Regions from separate parts of the Stenotrophomonas sp. KH_052 genome, predicted to be linked through region 2. Evidence: predicted binding sites of a transcription regulator. Region 2 holds the regulator's gene; the other holds the start of a gene.
The links. Region 2 encodes FliA, which starts transcription of late flagellar genes. Its sites were predicted from a motif close to TAAAGTTTNNCNNNCNNNGGCCGATAA; they were not measured.
Positions count from the first base shown of each region.

Region 1: the regulator FliA is predicted to act here: its motif matches at 2,184-2,210, upstream of AC3ITW_RS06495 (GGDEF domain-containing protein).

Region 1 covers NZ_CM174475.1:1,408,508-1,411,909, forward strand. The annotation lists gene AC3ITW_RS06490 (MFS transporter) at 1-711, shown strand, start outside; gene AC3ITW_RS06495 (GGDEF domain-containing protein) at 736-2,151, opposite strand; gene AC3ITW_RS06500 (TonB-dependent siderophore receptor) at 2,441-3,402, shown strand, end outside.
Region 2 covers NZ_CM174475.1:2,193,989-2,197,390, forward strand. The annotation lists gene AC3ITW_RS10185 (chemotaxis protein CheA) at 1-549, opposite strand, end outside; gene AC3ITW_RS10190 (protein phosphatase CheZ) at 552-1,157, opposite strand; gene cheY (chemotaxis response regulator CheY) at 1,157-1,549, opposite strand; gene AC3ITW_RS10200 (RNA polymerase sigma factor FliA) at 1,607-2,350, opposite strand; gene AC3ITW_RS10205 (MinD/ParA family ATP-binding protein) at 2,347-3,234, opposite strand; gene flhF (flagellar biosynthesis GTPase FlhF) at 3,221-3,402, opposite strand, start outside.

The sequences.
Region 1 (3,402 bases), 790 kb from region 2:
GCCGTTGGCTGGCGCGCGGTCTATCTGCTGTCGGCAGCGCTGATGGCCGCATTGGCGCTGCTGCTGTGGCGGCGTCTGCCGGCGGTGCCGGTACCGGTGGTGCCACCGGGCTGGCGTGCCTTGATGGGGTCGATGCTGGGCATGCTGCGCGATGACCGGACGCTGCGTGAGCGCGGTCCGTTGGCGCTGTTGTTGTTTGCCGGCCTCAATGTGTTCTGGGCGGCAGCGCCGCTGCCGTTGTCGGCGCCACCGCTGCACTGGTCGACCGCCGCCATCGGTGCGCTGGGCCTGGCTGGCGTGATCGGTGCGCTGCTGGCAGCGCGGGTAGGGCACTGGATGGACCGTGGATTCGCGCATCGGGTCAGCCTCGGCGCGCTGCTGCTGATGCTGGTCGCGTGGTGGCCGCTGCTGGGGTTGCCGCATTCGGTGGGCATGTTGTTGCTGGGCGTGGTCGTGCTCGATCTGGGTGGGCAGGCGCTGCATGTATCGAACCAGGCCCTGCTGCTGCGCGCGCCGGGCGAACAGCATGGACGCATGGTGGCGCTGTACATGCTGTTCTATGCGCTGGGCAGCGGTGCCGGCGCAGCGGCGGGCACATGGATGCAGGCGCGCCATGGCTGGCCTGCGGTATGCCTGCTGGGCGCCGGCATCGCATTGCTGGCGCTGCTGTGGTGGGCGGCGTGGCGGGTACCGCGCCGTGCCGCAACGTAGCGACGCGCGCGCCCGGGGTTGCCGCTACCGCTGCAATGCACGCCGCCCGGGCGCTTCCTGCAGTGCATCGCTGGCCACCACCACGCGGTTGCGGCCGCTGCGCTTGGCCTCGTACATCGCCGCGTCGGCACGGGCCATCAGCCGCTCGTAGTCCGGATGACCGTCATGGCCGGCGACACCGATGCTGGCGGTCAGGCTCAATACCTGGCCGTTGGCCAGCGGCACCGGCGATTTTGCGATCTGCCGGCGCAGGCTTTCAGCAATCACTGCCGCCTGTGATTCGCTGGCGGCGACCAGCACCACCACGAATTCCTCGCCACCGTAGCGGAAAAGATAATCGCTGCCACGGGTGAGCTGGCCGAGCACCCCGGCCACGTGCTGCAGGGCGCGGTCACCGGCATCGTGGCCGTGGCCATCGTTGATCGCCTTGAAATGATCCAGGTCGAGCAGCAGCAGCGAGAACGGTGTGCGGTTGCGTGTGGCCAGCTCGATCTCCCGGCGCAGCACGGTCGGCAGGAAGCGACGGTTGAGCAGGTTGGTCAGCGCGTCGCTGCCTGCATCCAGTTCGCCGATGCGCTCGAACAGCAGTGTCATCAAGGTGCGGATCGCGGCCAGGTCCTCGCGGATGGCCGGCAGCACCGCCAGTCGCTGCGCCGGAGCATCGCCGCTCGCGCGCTGCAGGTGGCCATCAATGCGGGCCATCAACTGGCCCACCTGCTGCGTTTCGCTGCTTTCGCCGAAGCTGGGGATGCCCTTATGAGTGAACCACAGGCCGAACTCCGAGGTAGCCAGGCTGGCGTTGTCGCTGGCCTGCACGTGACCGGCCAATGCGTAGAGCAGGGCGTTTTCCCAGTCCAGTAGCAGTGCGCGCTGGCGCTCGCGTTCGGTACCGACGTTCTGTACCAGCGAGAACAGCCGGTAGGCGGCGTCGGCACGGGTGGAGCGCTCGCGCGCATGGGTGTAGGCCAGGGTCATGCCTTCCATGGCGATATCCATGATCGCGCTGAGGCAGTCGATGGCGGCGAATGCGGTGTCGCTGTCCGGTGCATCGTCACGCAGGCGCACGAACAGTTCGTGCTTGAGCACGCGCGCACCGCGGGTAACCAGGTCAACCGGAATGCCGACGCGGGCGTGCACGTCGCCGATGATCCGCTGTGAGGCCACGGTGTTGGCGATGCCGCTGGCATCAGTGGTCAGCAGCTGCGCCAGCCAGCGCTGCATGGCCGGCTGCAGGCGCTGCTTGACCTGGTCGTGGGACAGGAAACGGCGCGCACGGGTGTCCTGCAGCAGCACTTCGTAAAAGCGCTGGGCCAGCGCGGGTGGGGCATCGGTGGCAGCGGCCTTGAGCAGCGCGGTGGCGGCAGGGCCGGCCTGCAGCAGACACTGCTGCCAGGCCTCGGCCAGCGGCTGGCTGGCATCGTCCAATTGGGGTGGTTCCACGTCGATCTCTGACTGCGTACGGCAAACCACGGGTATCGGCCGCGGCGGCATACGGTTGATGGCGGGTTAGCCGGCCAGTTTACGCGCGGTGCAGGGTTGCACGGTGCGCAAACCACATCGGCGCCACTGCGGCAATGAGTGAACGCATTTGAGAATCAATCGCATTGATGGGAGAATGCGCGCACGGAACGGGCTGCAGGTGCCTGCTGCAGGACTGCTCCGCCTCCCCCTCGTCGTTGCCTCAAGCCCTTTGCCAGAGGCCCCGTAGCCCTGCCAGAAGGTCCTGATCATGTCCCGAGCCGTTGTCCTTTCGCCGCGCCCGCTGGCGCTTGCCGTTGCCGCCCTGCTGGCCGGCAGCGCCCTGACCGCCCACGCTGAAGCCGACGCCACCGATATCGACACGGTGCATGTCACCGCCTCGCAGATCGCACGCCAGGCGCTGGGCACCTCGACCATCACCGCCGAGGACATCGCCAGGCGCCCCCCGGCCAACGACATCGCAGAGCTGCTGCGGACCATGCCCGGCGTCAACCTGACCGGCAACAGTGCGTCGGGCCAGTATGGCAACAACCGCCAGATCGACCTGCGTGGCATGGGCCCGGAAAACACCCTGATCCTGGTCGATGGCAAGCGCATCGGTGCACGCGATGCGGTGCGCATGGGCCGTAGTGGCGAGCGCAATACGCGTGGTGACACCAACTGGGTGCCGGCGGAAATGATCGAGCGCATCGAAGTGCTGCGCGGACCGGCAGCGGCGCGCTATGGCTCCGGTGCTTCCGGCGGCGTGGTCAACATCATCACCAAGCGCCCGACCGGCGATCTGACCGGTGCGGTCGATCTGTATGGCCTGGTGCCCGAGCACAGCGCCGAAGGTGGCAGCGAGCGCGTCGGCGTGCAGTTGAGTGGGCCGATGACCGACACCTTGTCGTTCCGCCTGTACGGCAATCTCAACAAGACCGACGCCGATTCGCTGGCGCTCAACCGTGACTTCGCGACGAATCCGAACGCGGTGCCGCCGGCCGGTCGCGAGGGCGTCAAGAACCGCGATGTCAACGCGCTGCTGCGCTGGGACGTGACCGCCAACCAGGTGGTTGAATTCGAAGCAGGCACCAGTCGCCAGGGCAACATCTATGCTGGCGACCGCGCGGTCAGCACCACCGGTACCTCGACACCGATCGATCTGGGGGCGTTGGCCGAGCAGCGGGCCGAGACCAACCGCATGTACCGCACCACCGGCGCGATCACCCATCG
Region 2 (3,402 bases):
GAATTCGTCCTCGCTGATCAGGCCGTCGTCGGCCTTCTTTGCGGCCGCGACTGCGGTCGGGGCGTTGCCGCCGTGCAGCTGGTCGAGCAGGGCCTCGAACTCATCGTCGGTGATCAGGTCACTGCCACCGGTGATGGGCGCAGCGGCGGCCGCCGGCGTGGCGGTGGCGCCACCGTGTACATCGAACTGCGCGATCAGCTCGGGGGGCGCGTAGCCCGGTTCGGTACCCGAGGACACCGCATCCAGCATCGACTGCAGGTAATCCAGCGATTGCTGGGCGGCATCGAAATGGTGGGCCTGCAGCACCGCCTGGCCGGCGCGCGCGGCGCCGAGGGCTTCTTCGGCGGCATGGCACAGTTCAACCATGGCCGTCACGCCGAGGAAGCCGGCGCCACCCTTCAGCGTGTGGTAGCCGCGGAACACCGCATTGAGCTGTTCGCCGTCCTGGGGTGCCTGCTCCAGCGACACCAGCTGTTCGCCCAGGCGATCCAGGATTTCCTGCGCCTCGATGATGAAATCGGCAGTGATGTCGTCGGATACCGCGCTCATGCTTACAGCCCCAGGTCCGACAACAGGTCGTCGGCGTCGTTCTGCGAGACCGCGTGGCGGTCCAGTCCCTTCAGTGCCGGCCCGGCCAGTTCCGGGTCGGAGCGATGCTGTTCCGGCGGCAGGCCGAGTGCGCCGAAGCCTTCGTGCACGCGGCGCACGATGCCGACCACGCGACGGATGATCTGCCCGGTCAGGTCCTGGTAGCTCTGGGTCAGGGCGATCTCGGTCAGGTTGTGGCGGATGCGCTCGAGCTGCGCGTCCTGGCCCGGCTGCAGGCCTTCGGCGCGCAGCTGCTCGGTCAGGCTGCGGCATTCCTCGGCCAGGTCCAGGGTGCGGTGGGTGGCCTGTTCGGTCATCGCCACCACGTGGTCCAGGCGCGCACAGGCGTCGTCCAGTTCGCCGGCTTCATCGGGCACGGTCGGCAGTTCACCCAGCGCCTGTCCCAGCTCGCGGGCCAGCCGCGAAAGACCGCTCATCATCGGCTGCGTGCGCAGCGCGACCAGCCCGTCGATGCGCTGCCGCCACGCGGCTTCGTCACCGGACTCGAGTGCGTCCAGGGCTTCCTGCAGGCGCAGGGCGAGGGCGTTCCTGTCGACCGTGGTATCCATCAGGCGCTGGCCGCCAGGCGTTCGAAGATCTTGCCGAGCTTCTCTTCCAGGGTCTGCGCGGTGAACGGCTTGATGATGTAGCCGTTCACGCCGCTCTGGGCGGCTTCGATGATCTGCTCGCGCTTGGCTTCGGCCGTCACCATCAGCACCGGCAGTGTCTTCAGCTTGGCATCGGCGCGGATCGCCTTGAGCAGTTCGATGCCGGTCATCACCGGCATGTTCCAGTCGGTGACCACGAAATCGAACGGCTGGCTCTGCAGCAGCGACAGCGCGGCATGCCCGTCCTCGGCTTCGGCGGTATTGGTGAAGCCCAGATCGCCCAGCAGGTTCTTGACGATCCGACGCATGGTCGAGAAGTCGTCGACGATCAGGATGCGCATGTTCTTGTTCAAAGCAGAGTTCCTTTGTTGTTCAGTCCGGGCGGCCGGGGGCAGCCGCCTCGGGCATGTTCATTCTTCCAGGCCGGCGTCCGCCGCCTCGAAAATCTTCAGTCGACCACGCAGGCGCAGCACTGCCTGGCCGTGGATCTGGCAGACCCGCGATTCACTCACGCCAAGCACCGCGCCGATCTCCTTCAGGTTCAGCTCCTGCTCGTAGTAGAGCGACAGCACCAGCTGCTCGCGCTCGGGCAGGTGGCCGATCGCCTTGCCCAGCTCGCGGCCGAACTCGCCGCGCTCCAGCACCTGCTGCGGGGTCGGGCCACCCTGGGTGACCGTGTCCAGCTCGCCCTGGTCTTCGATGCGCGACTCCAGGCTCAGCACCTGGCCACGTGCGGCGTCTTCCATCAGCCTCAGGTATTCGGGCAGCGGCATTTCCATCGCCGCGGCCACTTCGGTGGCACTGGCGGCGCGGCCGCTGCTCTGCTCCAGGCGGCGGATGGTGGCGGCGGCATCACGAGCGCGGCGGTGGACGGAGCGGGGCACCCAGTCGCCACGGCGGATCTCGTCGATCATCGAGCCGCGGATGCGGATCGACGCATAGGTCTCGAACGAGGCGCCCTGGTCGGCGTCGTAGCTGCGCGAGGCTTCGATCAGGCCCATCATGCCGGCCTGGATCAGGTCATCGACCTCGACGCTGGCCGGCAGGCGCGCGGCCAGGTGGTGGGCGATGCGCCGCACCAGGTCCGAATGCTGGGCGATGACTTCGTTCGCCGCCGAGCGCTGCACTTCCCTGTACTGGGCTGCGCCTTTCATGCCGTCACCCCACGCTGCTTGAGGATGCGTTCGAGGAAGAACTCGACGCCGCCACGCGGTTCGGTCGGCGCCTGCCAGCGCGCGGTACGGCGCGCGATCTCGGTGATGGCCAGCGCGGCCGGGCTGGACGGATAGGCCTTCACCACCGGCTGCTGGCGCTGCACCGACAGGCGCAGCCAATCGTCCTGCGGCACGCAGCCGAGGTAGTTCAGCGAGACATCGGCGAGGAACTTCTCGCAGACACGGGTCAGCTTTTCGTACAGCACGCGGCCCTCGTTGGGATCGCGCACCATGTTGGCCACCACCTGGATGCGGTCCACGCCACGCTCGCGCGACAGCACCTTGATCAGTGCGTAGGCGTCGGTGATCGAGGCCGGCTCGTCACAGACCACCACCACGGTGTCCTGTGCGGCCTGGCAGAAGGTCAATACGCCATCGTTGATGCCGGCGGCGGTGTCCACCACCATGATGTCCAACTCGCGTTCCAGCTCGGAGAACACGTTGACCAGGCCGACGTGCTCGGCCGGGGCCAGCTCGGCCATGTGGCGGCGGCCGGACGCGGCCGGGACCACCAGCACGCCGTTCGGGCCTTCGACGATGACGTCATCCAGCGAGCAGCGGCCGGCGACCAGGTCGGCCAGCGTGAAGGTGGGGTCCAGGCCCAGGATCACGTCGATGTTGGCCAGGCCGAGGTCGGCGTCCAGCAGCAGCGTGCGCTTGCCCATGCCGGCCAGTGCCACCGCCAGGTTGGCGGACACATTCGTCTTGCCCACGCCGCCCTTGCCGCCAGTGACCGCAATGGTGCGCACAGGGCCGAGCGGCTCGCTGCGGGTGGCCGACAGCGGGAAGGTCTTGGTCAGCTTGGCGTACTCACGCGACGGCATGGTTCAACTCCGGGTTGCAGGGCATATCGGCCGCGCGGCGCAAATCTTCAAGGCGAAGTACGAGATTGGCTGCACTGGCCCGGTGCAGGTCCTCCGGAACGTCCTGGCCGTCGGTCACCCAGGTGATCGGCAGGGCGTGGTCCACGGCCACCGACAGGGCGTTGCCGA